One region of the Streptomyces sp. NPDC091272 genome, then DNA from elsewhere that is predicted to be linked to it. Evidence: riboswitches for the same ligand, from Rfam matches in the RefSeq annotation. Region 1 holds a riboswitch; each other region holds the start of a gene.

Region 1 (5,001 bases):
GTTAGCGTTGCCAACGTGATCCGGAGGGTGCCGCTCAGTGCGGCGCGTCCCCCTCTCTGCTCCGCCCATTTGTCAGCTGCTCGACCACTCGACCCCGAAGGAATCCTCATGGCGGCGTCCACCACCCTGCGTGAACTGAACGGCTTCTCCGAGGAGCTTCCCCGGCTCAGCGAGTCGACCCTGATCCTGATCGACTTCCAGAACACCTACCGCTCCGGCGTCATGCGGCTCGACGGTGCCGAGGAGGCCGTGGCTGCCGGGGCCAGGTTGCTCGCCGCGGCCCGCGCCGCGGGGGCCCCGGTCGTGCACGTGGTCAACGACGGCGGCGAGGGCACCCCCTACGACATCCGGGCCGAGATCGGTGCGATCAGCGACGAAGTCGCTCCCGCCGACGGCGAGAAGGTCGTCGTCAAGCAGTTCCCCAACGCCTTCCACCGCACGGACCTCCAGGAGGTCCTGGAGGGGCTGGGGAGCAGCGGGAACCTCGTGATCGCCGGGTTCATGACGCACATGTGCGTACTGTTCACCGCCCAGGGTGCCTTCAACCTCGGCCATCGTCCCACCGTCGTCGCCGAGGCCACCGCGACCCGCGCCCTCCGGGCGCCGGACGGCTCCGTGCTCTCGTCGCAGGCGCTGCAGACGGCGAGCCTGACCACCGTCTCCGACCTGTTCGGCACGGTCGTCCACACCGTCGACGAGCTCAAGGCCTGACCGGTCCGGGACGGCGACGGCCCCGGCCGGCCCCGGGAGGGGGCGGTTACCCCGGCAGCAGCCGGGTGGTGTGCGGGTCGGGAGATTTGGCCCACCAGTGGCCGTAGCGGCTGTAGACGCGCGGCTCGCGGTCGGCCAGAAGCGCGGTCAGCGAGCTTGCCTCATCGGCGAGTTGCTCCCACTGTTCGCGCGTCAGCCGGTGGAAGGCGGTGGCCTCGATGCCGCCGTCGACGGGGCGCCACAGCCCGGCCACGTAACCGTCGACCAGCAGGGTCGGCAGTACGTCGCCGTTGTTACGGATGACCAGTCGGCGGTACTCCGACGGGATGATGCGGCTGCGGTCGGCGTACGCCAGCAGGCTGCTGTCCCACATGGCCATGAGGCGGGCCGGCGCCGGAGTGTCCTGCGCCGGGCGCGGTGCGCCGGGGAGGTCGAACAGGGCGGCGCCCGCCGGGCCTTCCAACCGCTCGACCGCGTCGCCCAGCGATTCCAGCGCCTTACGGACAGCAGTGCGTCCCGCCTGGGTGAACTGGGCGATGTCCGCCACCGTCACCGGGCCGAAACCGGCCAGGCAGCGCAGGACGAGGGCCTGCAGCGCTTGCGTCTGCGCTGCCACCGCCGTCTCCGCCGCCTCCGTCTGCCGGGCCCGCGAGCCAACGGGGGCAGGAGCCGGAGCCGGGTGCGGGTGCGCCGCCACGTACGAGGGCCGGGCCCCGAACGACCACGGTCCGCCCGACGGCACATGGACCAGCGGCGCACACGCCCGCAGCCCCCACCAGGCGCCGGCCTGCAACTCAACGCCCAGCTGCTCGCCGACCCAGGCCTCCAGCTCGGCGCCGGTGCGCGGCCGGTCCGCGAAACTCAGCAGGTCCGGTACGAGGAGATCGCAGTCGGCGGGGGTGAGACCGGTGGCCGCGAAGCGGTCGCCGAGCCGCGAGGCGCGCAGGGTCGGCCGCATCGCCTCGCGGAACACCGGGTAGTCGTCGGCCCGCACCGCGTGCAGGGTGAGCCGCAGCAGGGTCGCCTTGACCACCGAACCACGCGTGAACGCCTCGTCCAGGTCGGCGGGGTCGAAGCCGCTGATCCGGTTCCACAGGGCGAGGTACGGCGACGGCGCGTGCTGCGCCTGTAGCGCGACCACCTGTCCGACTGCCTCCTCGACGCTCAACGGCTCTCGCTGCAGCAGGAGTTGGCGGGCCAGGGTGGCGCGGTTGAGCTCGCGTGCGGTGATCTCCATGCACAGGATTGTGCCTGTTCCGCACCCCGGCGGAGCCCCTTCGCGAAAGCGGTCCCACGACAGCGGGCGCAGCACCTGCCGCGCTCCTTCCGGGAGCCGGGCCGTGGGGTCCTGCTGCGGACGACCCTGGATGCCGGCAGACACCTCGGCCGGCCCCTTCCCCCGGCGGGAGCCTGCGTGCGGACCCGTTAAGCTGCAGGCGCCCCGCGGGGGAAGTCCGGTCGAATTCCGGCGCTGACCCGCAACGGTAGGCGGAGCGAACACCACGCTCCGTGAGCCCGATTACCCGCGGCGGTGAAGGCTCCTGACAATTCGCCGTGGACTGCGAGAGGTGCTGCACAGGGCGCCCCGCGTCCCGGGCCGCTGCTTCCGGCGCGCAGCGCACGGCCCGAGGCGAAGGCGAACCGCCCGTGGCCACTTCCTCCTCCACTTCCGCCACCACCTCCGCGACGCCCCCCGAGGCCCGCACCCGTACCCGCCCAGGTGCCGGCAGTGGCGCCGGACCCGCGCCGCCACGGCGGATGTCCGTGCCGGTGCTCGTCGTCGGGCTGGGGGCAGCGCTGCTGGTCTCCCTCGTCTGCGGGGCGGGCCTCGGCGCTTCCGGGCTCGGCTGGGGCGAGGTGGTGCGGTACCTGTGGGCCGGGCTGAGCGGCGGTTCCATATCCGCCGACAAGGTCTCCGCTTACACCATCGTCTGGGAACTGCGCTTCCCGCGCGCCGTGCTGGCCGCCGTCGTCGGGGCCGGGCTGGCCGGCATCGGTGTCGCCGTGCAGGCCATGGTGCGCAACGCGCTGGCCGACCCGTTCGTCCTCGGGATCTCGTCCGGTGCGGCCGTCGGCGCCAACGCAGTGCTGCTCTTCGGGGCGCTCGGCGCGCTCGGGGTGTGGGCGCTGTCGGCCGCCGCCTTCGGGTCCGCGCTGCTCGCGATGGCGCTGGTGTACGCGATCGCCCGCACCCCGCGCGGGCTCACCCCGCTGCGGCTGGTGCTGACGGGGACCGCGCTGTACTACGGCTTCTCGGCCATCACCACGTTCATGGTCTTCGCCGCCGAACGCGGCGAGGCCGCCCGTAGCGCCATGATGTGGCTGCTCGGCAGCCTCGGCGGCGCCAGGGTCCCGCACGCCGTACGGATGCTGGTCGGCGCCGACCACCGCAGGCTGCTGGCCGTCGCCCCACCGGCGGGCGCGGTGCTGCTGGTCTGGGTGGACATCCTCTCCCGCACCCTGCTCGCGCCTGTGGAGCTCCCGGTGGGCGTGCTCACCGCCGCCGTCGGCGTGCCGTGCTTCGTCCTGCTGATGCGCCGCAACTCGTACACCTTCGGAGGCGTGTGATGCGTGTCGACATCGAGGAACTGAGCGTCGAGATCGCGGGGGCCCGGCTGGTCGAGGACGTGACGCTGCGGGCGGGCCCCGGACAGCTCGTCGGGCTCGTCGGGCCCAACGGCAGCGGCAAGTCGACCCTGCTGCGCTGCGTCTACCGGGCGCTGCGGCCCGCCGGCGGGACGGTCAGTCTCGACGGCGAGGACCTGCACGCGATGACCGCGCGCGAAGGTGCCAGGCGGCTGGCCGCGCTGCCCCAGGAGGCCGCCGCCGAGTTCGACTTCACTGTCGCCGAGGTGGTGGCAATGGGACGGCTGCCGCACCAGCGGTCGGTGGCCCGCGCCACCGACGAGGACCGGCAGGTCTGCGCAACCGCGCTGGCCGAGGTCGGCGCCGCCCACCTCGCGGAGCGCGGCTTCCTCACCCTCTCCGGGGGCGAGAAGCAGCGCGTACTGATCGCCCGCGCGCTCGCCCAGCAGCCCCGCGTGCTCGTCCTCGACGAACCCACCAACCACCTCGACATCGCCCAGCAGCTCGACGTGCTGGCGCTGGTGCGCGGCAGCGGGCTGACCGTGCTCACCGCACTGCACGACCTCAACCTCGCGGCGCTCCACTGCGACCTGCTGTACGTCATCGAGGCGGGCCGCATCGTGGCCCACGGCGCACCGCACGACGTGCTCACGCCCGAGCTGCTCGCGGACGTCTTCGGCGTACGGGCGCACCGGGTGCCGCACCCCGAGTCCGGCGCCGTACAGCTGCTGTTCGACCGCCTTCTGCCCGCCACCTCCTGAACCTGAACGGACCCGCCCCCATGCGCAAGCCCCCGCGTCATTCCGTACGCCCCGCCGTCCTCGCACTCGCCCTCGCGACGGCCGCCGCCCTCACCGGCTGCGGCGCTCAGGTCACCCCGGCCGCCGGGGGCCAGGACGGCAGGGCCGCCGCCGGCTCCCACTACCCGGTGACCGTGGAGAACTGCGGCGAGCAGAAGACCTACACCAAGGCCCCGCAGCGCGTGGTCACCAACGACGTCGGCATCACCGAGATCATGTTCGCCCTCGGCCTGGAGAAGCACATGGCCGGCTTCGTGATGCCCGACGACAAGGGCGACCTCGCCTCGGTCCCCTGGAGCTCCGGCTACGACAAGGTCAAGTGGCTCTCGAAGAAGCAGATCAACAAGGAGATGGCCCTCGACGCCCGCGCCGACCTCGTCTTCGCGGGCTGGAACTACGGCTTCAACGAGGGCGAGGGATTCACCCCCGCCGACCTGAAGAAGGTCGGCATCGACTCCTACCTCCTGAGCGAGTCCTGCCGCAACGGACGGGGCGGCACCGCCCGCGGCGTGATGCCCCCGCTCGACGCGCTCTACACCGACCTGCTCAACCTGGGGAAGGTCTTCGACGTCGAGGACCGTGCCGAGGCCCTCGTCACGAAGTTCCGCAAGCAGGTGGCCGACGCGCAGGCCGGGGCGCTCAAGGGGGCCGACCGGCCGCGGGTCTTCCTGTACGACGGCGGCCAGGACAAGCCGTTCACGTCCGGCCTGTACGCCGCGCCCCACGACATCATCACCAGGGCGGGCGGCGACCACGTGATGAAGGACCTCAAGGACAGCTGGGCGACGGTGGGCTGGGAGACCGTGGTGGAACGGGACCCTGAGGTGATCGTGATCAACGACTACGGTGACACGACCGCCGAGCAGAAGCGGAAGTTCCTGAAGTCGTACCCGCCGCTCGCACA
Region 2 (5,001 bases), on a different contig from region 1:
CAACGGCGCCCGCGAGAACGTGTCGGGCACCCGTCGCGGCGAACTCGCCGTGGCTTTCTGGGGCGCACGCGAGAAGCACCTCAAGGCCGACTGCGGCACGGTCGAGAATGTGCGCAAGGTCGTCAAGAACTCCTGAGGCGGGAGGAGGCCGGGTGACGTGCCGCCGCTCCCCTGCCGAGGTCGACGCCCGGGCGCGTCGCCCTCTCACCGCAACGGCGTGCCGTCCTCGGTCAGTTGCATCTGGGGGCGGCCCGTCACCAGGAGCCAGGCGGGCAGGGACGCGATGCACATGAGCGCGATGATCGCGGGCGACGACACGAGCACGGCGGCGGTGAAGAGGCTGATCCACCCCTGCCGGGTGATCGCGAGCAGCATGCCGAGCACACCCGCCGCGATGCCGACCGAGGGGTGCACGCCCGGCACGAGCGCGTGCACGCAGAGACCGAACGCGGCGCCGACGAACACGGCCGGAAAGATCCGTCCGCCCCGGAACCCACAGGCCGCCGCGACCAGCAGCGCCACCAGCTTCACCACCGCGAGCCCGGCGAACTGTCCGGCCGACCGGCCGTCCGGGTCCGCAGCAAGCTCGCCGACCTCGTGCAGCCCCTTGAACAGGGTGAGCTGCCCGCCCAGTGCGCCGAGCAGGCCGAGTACGAGCCCGCCGAGCGGCAGCATCAGCATCGGGTGCCGCAGGCTCCCGAAGGCGCGGTGCACGTAGGGGAAGAGGAGGACGGCGACCATGCCGAGCACCGCGGCGGCGCAGGCGACCACGATCGCGGCCAGCAGGTCGCCCCAATCCGGCCGGCCGAAGGGCGGGAGGCCCAGGTCGAAGGAGGGCGAGGCGAGCAGGGTCGTCGTCAGCGACCCTGCCGCCGCGGCGAGCAACGGGCCGAAGAGGTTGTCCCACAGGGAACCCTTCACCGGCATGGGCCGCCCCGCCAGCGCCTCGGAGACCACGAGCGCGGCGGCGACCGGGGTACCGAAGAGGGCGCCGAGTGTCGCCGCGGTGGCGAGCGACATCCACAGCTGACCCGGAGCTCCCGGCAGCGCCTTGGTGCCGAGCCAGAAGGCGAGCGCCACGTTGGCGGCGATGATCGGGTTCTCCGGGCCGAGGCTCGGACCTCCGGCGAGCATCAGGGCGTTGGCGACCAGCAGCCCCGGCACCACGTAGGGCCGCAGCGGTTCCTCCTCGCCGAGACCGAGCGTGGCCGGGTCGGGGCCCGCTCCTCCGGGCGCTTTCCACACGACGAGCCCGACCAGCACACCGGTGGAGGTGAGCATCACGATCATCCACAGCGCCGAGTACCCGCCGATGCCGAGCGCGTCGGGCAGATCCGTCCAGAGGACCTCCTGAAGTTCCTCGGCGAGCGCGCTGACCGCGAGGAAGAGCAGGCTGCAACCGACGCCCACCACGAGCGCGGGCACCACGAGGGGCAGCAGGGTGCGGGCGGAGACTGCGGGCGGGACCGGGGGCGGGGGCGGCGTGACATCGGCTGAGGTGCTCACCGCGTCACCCTATTTGCAGGCATTTCAACTGGATTGTTCTTTGTGGGTGTTTCACAGGGCTTTCCTCCGCCGGGGCCGCCGGGGCAGGTACCCCCCGCGCCCGTACCGTCACGCGATCCCCCCCGTACCGTCACGCGATCCGTGTCCGATGTCACGGTCCGCCGTGTGGACCGCGGTGACCGTCGGGGCCGCGGGCGCCTAGGGTGTCGGGTGCAACTGGTTCGCCCTGCCCGCCAGGCAGGCGCGTCGCAAGAGGGAACCCGGTGGGAATCCGGGACTGCCCCGCAGCGGTGAGTGGGAACGACCGCCGTCATACGCACTGGGTCCGGCCAAGGACCTGGGAAGCGACGGCCAGTAGGAACCTGCCGGAGCAACACCGGCAGAAGTGCCCGCGAGTCCGAAGACCTGCCCGTTGCCCGTACGCGACCCCTCGCGTACGGACATCCCGGTGACCTCGTGGGCGGGTCGGCGTACACATCAGGCGAAGGACCGCGCCCGTCGCGCGCCTTTGCCCGGTTCCGTCACCCTTCGCGTCCGTGATCCGTCTCCGGGATTCTCAGGAGTCATCTCGCGAAGGAGATTTCCGTGACAGCGAAGTCCGCAGCAGCGGCAGCACGGTCCACCGTGTACGGCTACCCCCGCCAGGGCGGCAACCGGGAGCTGAAGAAGGCCGTCGAGGGCTACTGGAAGGGCAAGGTCACCGCCGACGCCCTCCGGGAGAGCGCACGGGAGCTGCGCCGCACCAACTGGCGGCAGCTGGCCGAGGCCGGCCTCCACGAGGTGCCCACCGGTGACTTCTCGTACTACGACCACGTCCTGGACACCAGTGTCATGGTCGGCGCCGTCCCCGCCCGCCACCGTGCGGCCGTCGAAGCCGACGTGCTGGACGGGTACTTCGCCATGGCCCGCGGCAACCAGGACGTGGCACCCCTGGAGATGACCAAGTGGTTCGACACCAACTACCACTACCTGGTGCCCGAGTTGGGGCCCGGCACGGTCTTCACTGCGGACTCCACCAAGCAGGTCGCCGAGTTCCAGGAGGCTCTCGCGCTCGGTCACGACGCGCGGCCCGTACTCGTCGGCCCCGTCACCTATCTGCTGCTGGCCAAGCCCGCTCCCGGCGTGGCCGCCGACTTCGAACCGCTGACCCTGCTCGACCGGCTGCTCCCGGTGTACGCCGAGGTGCTCGCCGACCTGCGGGCGGCCGGGGCGCAGTGGGTGCAGCTGGACGAGCCGGCGCTGGTCCAGGACCGCGCCCCCGCCGAGCTGAGCGCGGCCGAGCGCGCCTACCGCGACCTGGGCGCTCTCACCGACCGGCCGCTGCTGCTCGTCGCCTCGTACTTCGACCGGCTCGGCGACGCCCTGCCGGTACTCGCCAAGGCCCCGGTCGAGGGTCTCGCACTGGACTTCACCGGTCCCGCGGCGGCCAACCTGGAGGCGCTGGCCGCCGTCGGCGGGCTGCCTGGCAAGCGTCTCGTCGCAGGTGTCGTCGACGGCCGCAACATCTGGATCAACGACTTCGAGAAGTCGCTGGCCACCCTCGGTACCCTGCTCGGCCTCGCCGGGCGGGTCGACGTGGCCGCCTCCTGCTCGTTGCTGCACGTCCCGCTGGACGCCGCCGCCGAGCGCGACGTCGACCCGCAGATCCTGCGCTGGCTGGCCTTCGCCCGGCAGAAGAGCGCCGAGATCGTCACCCTGACCAAGGGGCTGGCCCAGGGCACCGCGGCAATCACCGCGGAACTCGCGGTCAACCGGGCCGACCTGGCCTCCCGCGCCCACTCCCCCATCACCCGCGACCCGGCGGTACGGTCCCGGGTTGCCGCCGTCACCGGCGCGGACGGCCGGCGTTCGGCGCCGTACGAGGAGCGGGCCGCGGCCCAGCGCGCCGCGCTCGGCCTGCCGCTGCTCCCGACGACCACGATCGGCTCGTTCCCGCAGACCACCGAGTTGCGGGCGGCCCGCGCCGACCTCAGGACCGGGCGCATCGACACGGCGGGCTACGAGGAGCGCATCGAGGCGGAGATCCGGGACGTCCTGGCCTTCCAGGAGAAGGCCGGCATCGACGTCCTCGTGCACGGCGAACCCGAGCGCAACGACATGGTGCAGTACTTCGCCGAGCAGCTGACGGGATATCTGGCCACCCAGCACGGCTGGGTCCAGTCGTACGGCACCCGCTACGTGCGCCCGCCGGTACTCGCCGGTGACATCTCCCGTCCGGAGCCGATGACGGTGCGCTGGACGAGTTACGCGAACTCCCTCACCGACCGCCCGGTCAAGGGGATGCTGACCGGTCCCGTGACGATGCTCGCCTGGTCGTTCGTACGGGACGACCAGCCGCTCGGCGACACCGCACGCCAGGTCGCCCTGGCCCTGCGGGACGAGGTCGGGGACCTGGAGGCCGCCGGCACCTCGGTCATCCAGGTCGACGAGCCGGCGCTCCGCGAGACCCTGCCGCTTCGTGCCGCCGACCACACCGCGTACCTGGCCTGGGCGACGGAGTCCTTCCGGCTGAGCACCGGCGGGGTACGCGCAGAGACCCAGATCCACACCCACATGTGCTACGCGGAGTTCGGTGACATCGTCCAGGCCATCGACGACCTCGACGCGGACGTCATCAGCCTGGAGGCGGCGCGCTCGCACATGCAGGTCGCCAGGGAGCTGGCCGCGCACGGCTACCCGCGCGAGGCGGGTCCCGGTGTCTACGACATCCACTCGCCGCGCGTCCCCTCCGCGCAGGAGGCGGCGGACCTCCTGCGCAAGGGCCTTGAGGCCATTCCGGCGGAGCGGCTGTGGGTCAACCCGGACTGCGGTCTGAAGACCCGCGGCTGGCCCGAGACCCGGGCCTCGCTGGAGAACCTGGTGACCGCGGCCCGCACCGTGCGCTCGGAACTCTCCGGGTCCTGATCCGCGGAGCGGGCCCCTGGCGGGCCGGGTCCTTCCCGGTCCGCTCAGGGACTCGCGGTGGAGACCGCGTACACCCAGGGGCGCTCGGGGACGGTGCGGTCGACCGTGATGTCCAGGGTGGGCAGCGGGGCCTTCTGCCGGTAGGTCAGGCCCGACCACTTGCGGCCGGGGGTGAAGACCCAGCCGACGGTGGTCCGGTCGTGCTCGCGGATGCTGACCGTGCCCTCCTTGAGGGCGCCGGCCGAGGTGCCCACGTCCTTGAGGAAGGTGTCGAGGTCCGCGGGGGTGGTGGCGAACCGGACGTGCATCCGGCTGGTCTTCCAGTTGTTGGTCTCGTAGTACGCGAGGTTCTGGGCCATCAGCGGGATCGGCAGGTGGTAGATCCGTCGCTGCACCTGGGAGGGCCAGCCGACGGTGAGGCCCCCCGCCGCGGCCTCGCGCTCCTTGTTGCGGCCGCTGTCGCGGCTCTGTTCGGCGGAGACGAGCAGATAGCCGGCCGGGATGCCGATGAGCAGCACGATGATGACCGCGGTGACCGTACGCCGCACGATCACCCGGCGGCGGCTCTCCGGCGGCCGGTTCCCGCGGCCG
Region 3 (5,001 bases), on a different contig from region 1:
TGGGCGTTTCCAGGAAGAGGTTCAGGGACTGCGACTGGTCGAGGTACGGGGTGCGGGCGGCGGCCATGTCGATCAGGCCGCGCTGCGGGATCTCCCAGGCGGTGCGGTACAGGTCGCGGACCTCGGCCGGGATCCAGTTGAACCCCTGGACCGAGCCGGACGCCTCGCGCAGCGCCTCGCGGGTCTGCGCGTCCCAGACGCCGAGCGCCTTCAGGTCGCGGACCAGGTAGGAGTTGACCTGGAGGAACTCGCCGGAGAGGGTCTCGCGCTTGAAGAGGTTGGAGACCTGCGGCTCGATGCACTCGTACACACCGGCGATCGAGGCGATGGTGGCCGTCGGCGCGATGGCGAGCAGGAGCGAGTTGCGCATGCCGGTCCTGGCGATGCGGGCGCGCAGGGCCTCCCAGCGCTCCGGCCAGGAGAACTCGACACCGTAGTGGTCGGGGTGCAGCACGCCGCGGGCGGTGCGGGTCTTCTCCCAGGCGGGCAGCGGGCCGGAGCGCTCGGCGAGGTCGCAGGACGCCTCGTACGCGGCCAGCATGATCCGCTCGGCGATCCTCGTGGAGAGCGCGGCGGCCTCGGGGGAGTCGAACGGCAGCTTCAGCTGGAAGAAGACGTCCTGGAGGCCCATCGCGCCCAGGCCGACCGGGCGCCACCTGGAGTTGGAGTTCCCGGCCTGCTCGGTCGGGTAGAAGTTGATGTCCACCACGCGGTCGAGGAAGGTGACGGCCGTACGGACGGTCTCGTCCAGGCGGTCCCAGTCGATGCTGCCGGCCTCGGTGTCGACGAAGGCACCCAGGTTGACCGAACCGAGGTTGCAGACGGCCGTCTCGCCGTCGTTCGTCACTTCGAGGATCTCGGTGCACAGGTTGGAGGAGTGGACCGTGTGGCCCGGCTCCGCCGTCTGGTTGGCGGTCCGGTTGGAGGCGTCCTTGAAGGTGATCCAGCCGTTGCCGGTCTGCGCGAGGGTGCGCATCATGCGGCCGTACAGCTCACGGGCGGGCATCGACTTCTTGGCCAGCCCCGCCGCCTCGGCCTTGCGGTACGCGGCGTCGAACTCCCCGCCCCACAGGTCGACCAACTCGGGGACGTCGGCGGGTGAGAACAGCGACCAGCTGCCGTCCTGGTCGACGCGGCGCATGAACTCGTCCGGGATCCAGTGGGCGAGGTTCAGGTTGTGGGTGCGGCGGGCGTCCTCGCCGGTGTTGTCGCGCAGCTCCAGGAACTCCTCGACGTCCGCGTGCCAGGTCTCCAGGTAGACGGCGGCGGCGCCCTTGCGGCGGCCGCCCTGGTTCACCGCGGCGACCGAGGCGTCCAGGGTCTTCAGGAACGGCACGATGCCGTTGGAGTGCCCGTTGGTGCCGCGGATCAGTGAACCGCGGGCGCGGATGCGGGAGTACGAGAGGCCGATGCCGCCGGCGTGCTTGGAGAGGCGGGCGACCTGGTGGTAGCGGTCGTAGATCGAGTCCAGCTCGTCCATCGGCGAGTCGAGGAGGTAGCAGGACGACATCTGCGGGTGGCGGGTGCCGGAGTTGAAGAGCGTCGGCGAGGACGGGAGGTAGTCCAGCCGGCTCATCAGCCGGTAGAGCGAGGCGACCTCGGCCAGTGCCCGCGTGCTGTCGTCCTCGGCGAGGCCGGAGGCCACGCGCAGCATGAAGTGCTGCGGGGTCTCGACGACCTGGCGGGTGATCGGGTGGCGGAGCAGGTAGCGGCTGTAGACGGTACGCAGACCGAAGTACTCGAAGCGGTCGTCGCCTTCCAGGTCGACCAGCTCGTCCAGCGCGGCCGCGTGCCGGGTGACGAAGTCGGCCGTGCGGTCCGCGATGAGCCCTTCGCGGTGACCGACGGAGACGGACTCCGAGAAGCAGTTCACGCCCTGGGTGGCCGCCTCGTCCCGGATCGTACGGGCGAGGAGACGGGCCGCGAGGCGCGAGTAGGCGGGGTCCTCGGAGATCAGGCCCGCGGCGGCCTCGGTGGCGAGCGACCTGAGCTCCGCGGCGTCCGAACGGGCGTTGCGCCCACGCAGGGCGGCGGCGGCGACCCGGCCGGGGTCGGTGTCGGGCAGGTCGGCGGTCAGGTCGGTCAGGGTGCGCAGGAGCGCGGTCCCGGGCGCGTCCTGGTTTCCTTCGTTGCCCTGTACTGCCTGGGCGGCCGGATCGACTGGCGCGATGGTCACGTGGGGGCTCTCCCTCGCTCGGCGCTGGGCCTGCGGCGGAGGGGGCGCGCGAGCGCACGGCACCCCGGAAAAGGGCACGCGTCGCCTGGCGTCCACCGGCCCAACCGCGAGACCCGGACGTATCGGTGTCCGGTTCGGTCGAGCCGGACGCGCTGTCGGCAGGTCCTCGGACTTGGCGGTACGCAAAAGCGCACATGACACACCGTTGCGGGACAGTTCCGGATTCGCACCGGATTTCCCTGCGGCGACAGCGAGCACGAGCATACATGTGGTGGGTGCTGGACGAAGACCCCACCACATCTAGTGTCGCGAGTCGCGAGACTTCATATGCGCAAGCGGTTCAGAAGGGGCTCAGAGGGGCCGTTCGTAGGTGAACAGGGTCAGTCCAGGCACCGGGTCCCAGTCCCGCTCCGGGGTGCGTACGAAGCCCAGCCGCTCGTAGATCCGATGTGCGCCGCGCATGGCCGGCTGGGTGGACATCACCACCCGTACGACGCCCTCCTCCGCCCTCGCACGGGCGACGCAGGCGCGGACGAGCGCCTCGCCTGCGCCGCGGCCCCTGGCCCGGCGGGCGACCGCGAGCATCCGGAACTCGGCCTCGCCGGGGCCGGCGATGTCCTGCATCGGGCTGCCCTGCGGGGCGTAGGTGACGGTGCCGAGGAGCGTGCCCTCGGGGTCGGTGGCCACCAGCAGTTCGGCGTGGGCGGCGCGGGTGGCGGCGTCCCGCAGCACGGGCAGGTAGTCGTCCTCCTCGCCGTAGGTGAGGAGGCCGTCGTCCAGGTAGGCGCGGGCGGTGAGTTCGCCCACCTCGGTGTGTTCGGCGGGTCGGGCGGGCCGGATTGCAATGTCCATGGGGGGAGTGTGCAACGACGAGGGCCCGGCGCCCACCCCGTTCCGAGGGGTGGAGCGCCGGGCCGCACGCGCTGTGCCTGAGCGGGTCAGTGACCGCCGGGGGCGCCCGCCGTGGCCGGCGGCAGCTCGACCTTGACGCCCGGGTCGCCCGCGTCCGCCGTGTAGTCGGACGGGCTGGTCTCGTCGATGCCGTCGGGGGCCTTGAGGGCCCGCAGGACGAAGGTGAGCACCACGGTGACCAGGACGTTCAGCAGGAACGCGGTGAGGCCGATGTAGCCGATCTCGCCGATGCCCGGGATCGCGGCGTTGGAGCCGCCGAAGTGCTTCTGGGTGGGCGAGGCGACGCCGTAGGCGGCCAGCGTGCCGTAGACCATGCCGACGGCCCAGCCGGCCAGCAGCGCCCAGCGGTGGAACCAGCGGGTGAACAGGCCGCCGACCAGTGCGGGCATCGTCTGCAGGATCCAGATGCCGCCCAGCAGCTGGAAGTTGATCGCGACCGTCTTGTCCATGGTGAGGACGAAGACGAGCGCGCCCACCTTCACCAGCAGCGAGACCAGCTTGGAGACCTTGGTCTCCTGCGCCGGGGTCGCGTCCGGCTTGATGAAGTCCTTGTAGATGTTGCGGGTGAAGAGGTTCGCGGCGGCGATCGACATGATGGCCGCCGGGACGAGTGCGCCGATGCCGATCGCGGCGAAGGCGACGCCGGTGAACCAGTCGGGGAACATGTTCTCGAACAGCTGCGGGATCGCCAACTGGCCGTTCTTCACCTTGATCCCGGCGGCGATCGCCATGAACCCGAGTATCGCGAGCAGTCCCAGCATCAGCGAGTACAGCGGCAGGATGGTGGTGTTGCGGCGGATCACGTTGCGGCTCTTGGAGGAGAGCGTGGCGGTGATCGAGTGCGGATACATGAAGAGCGCGAGCGCGGAGCCGAGGGCCAGGGTCGCGTAGGTCCACTGACCGGTGTGGCCCGGGGTTAGCGCGCCGGTCGGCTTGCCGTCCGCGCCCGGGGTGCTGAACTTCTCCTGGGCCGCCGAGAAGATGGCGTCGAAGCCACCGAGCTTGATCGGGATGTAGATGATCGCGACGACGATGACCAGGTAGATCAGTCCGTCCTTCACGAACGCGATCAGTGCGGGCGCGCGCAGGCCCGAGGAGTAGGTGTACGCGGCGAGCACCGCGAACGCGATCAGCAGCGGCAGGTCCTTGATGAACCAGTGCGTGGACTCGGTGCCGCCGATGCCCATCACGTCCAGGACGGCCTGGATTCCGACCAGTTGGAGCGCGATGTAGGGCATGGTGGCGAGGATGCCGGTGACCGCGACGGCCAGCGACAGGCCCTTGGAGCCGAACCGGCCGCGGACGAAGTCCGAGGTGGTGACGTAGCCGTGCTTGTGCGACACCGACCAGAGCCGGGGCAGGAAGGTGAAGATCAGCGGGTAGACGAGGATCGTGTACGGGACGGCGAAGAAGCCGGCCGCCCCCGCCGCGTAGACGGCTGCCGGTACGGCCACGAAGGTGTAGGCCGTGTAGAGGTCGCCGCCGAGCAGGAACCAGGTGACCCAGGTGCCGAACGACCGTCCGCCCAGGCCCCATTCGTCGAGGCTCTGCTCGTTCTCGGCCTTGCGCCAGCGCGCGGCCATGAAGCCCATGACCGTGACGGCCAGGAAGAAGAAGATGAAGACGGCGAGTGCGACGCCGTTCACGCCGTCGTTCACTTGGACGCACCACCCTGCGCGCTCGGACCTGACTGCCTGGACGCGGGCCTGGCGGCCTTACGGGCGCGCTGGTCGCGCTGCCACAGGACGTACGCGACCATCGTGAGCGCGGTCGAGATCAGCACCCACAGCATCTGGTACCAGTAGAAGAAGGGCACGCCGACGAAGGTCGGTTCCACCTTCGCGTACGAACCCACCCACAGCATCGCCACGAAGGGCGCGATCAGGCAGAGCGCGATGACCACGCGCACGGGT

What was found. A riboswitch is a leader RNA that binds a small molecule or an ion and turns the genes downstream of it on or off. The one in region 1 is predicted to bind cobalamin.
Region 2: linked by a shared signal. The riboswitch ahead of metE (5-methyltetrahydropteroyltriglutamate--homocysteine S-methyltransferase) and the one ahead of ACIQM4_RS18925 (FecCD family ABC transporter permease) in region 1 are both predicted to bind cobalamin.
Region 3: linked by a shared signal. The riboswitch ahead of ACIQM4_RS06050 (ribonucleoside-diphosphate reductase subunit alpha) and the one ahead of ACIQM4_RS18925 (FecCD family ABC transporter permease) in region 1 are both predicted to bind cobalamin.

Annotation. Positions count from the first base shown of each region.
Region 1 covers NZ_JBIVVC010000006.1:193,159-198,159, reverse strand. Annotated here, with positions in the region: gene ACIQM4_RS18935 (isochorismatase family protein) at 109-711, shown strand; gene ACIQM4_RS18930 (winged helix DNA-binding domain-containing protein) at 758-1,948, opposite strand; cobalamin riboswitch at 2,125-2,257, shown strand; gene ACIQM4_RS18925 (FecCD family ABC transporter permease) at 2,470-3,279, shown strand; gene ACIQM4_RS18920 (ABC transporter ATP-binding protein) at 3,279-4,058, shown strand; gene ACIQM4_RS18915 (ABC transporter substrate-binding protein) at 4,079-5,001, shown strand, end outside.
Region 2 covers NZ_JBIVVC010000001.1:584,235-589,235, reverse strand. Annotated here, with positions in the region: gene ACIQM4_RS02285 (hemerythrin domain-containing protein) at 1-136, shown strand, start outside; gene ACIQM4_RS02280 (ion channel protein) at 205-1,506, opposite strand; cobalamin riboswitch at 1,707-1,934, shown strand; gene metE (5-methyltetrahydropteroyltriglutamate--homocysteine S-methyltransferase) at 2,092-4,410, shown strand; gene ACIQM4_RS02270 (hypothetical protein) at 4,455-5,001, opposite strand, start outside.
Region 3 covers NZ_JBIVVC010000002.1:274,359-279,359, reverse strand. Annotated here, with positions in the region: gene ACIQM4_RS06050 (ribonucleoside-diphosphate reductase subunit alpha) at 1-2,176, opposite strand, end outside; cobalamin riboswitch at 2,316-2,453, opposite strand; gene ACIQM4_RS06045 (GNAT family N-acetyltransferase) at 2,528-3,028, opposite strand; gene mctP (monocarboxylate uptake permease MctP) at 3,115-4,746, opposite strand; gene ACIQM4_RS06035 (DUF3311 domain-containing protein) at 4,743-5,001, opposite strand, start outside.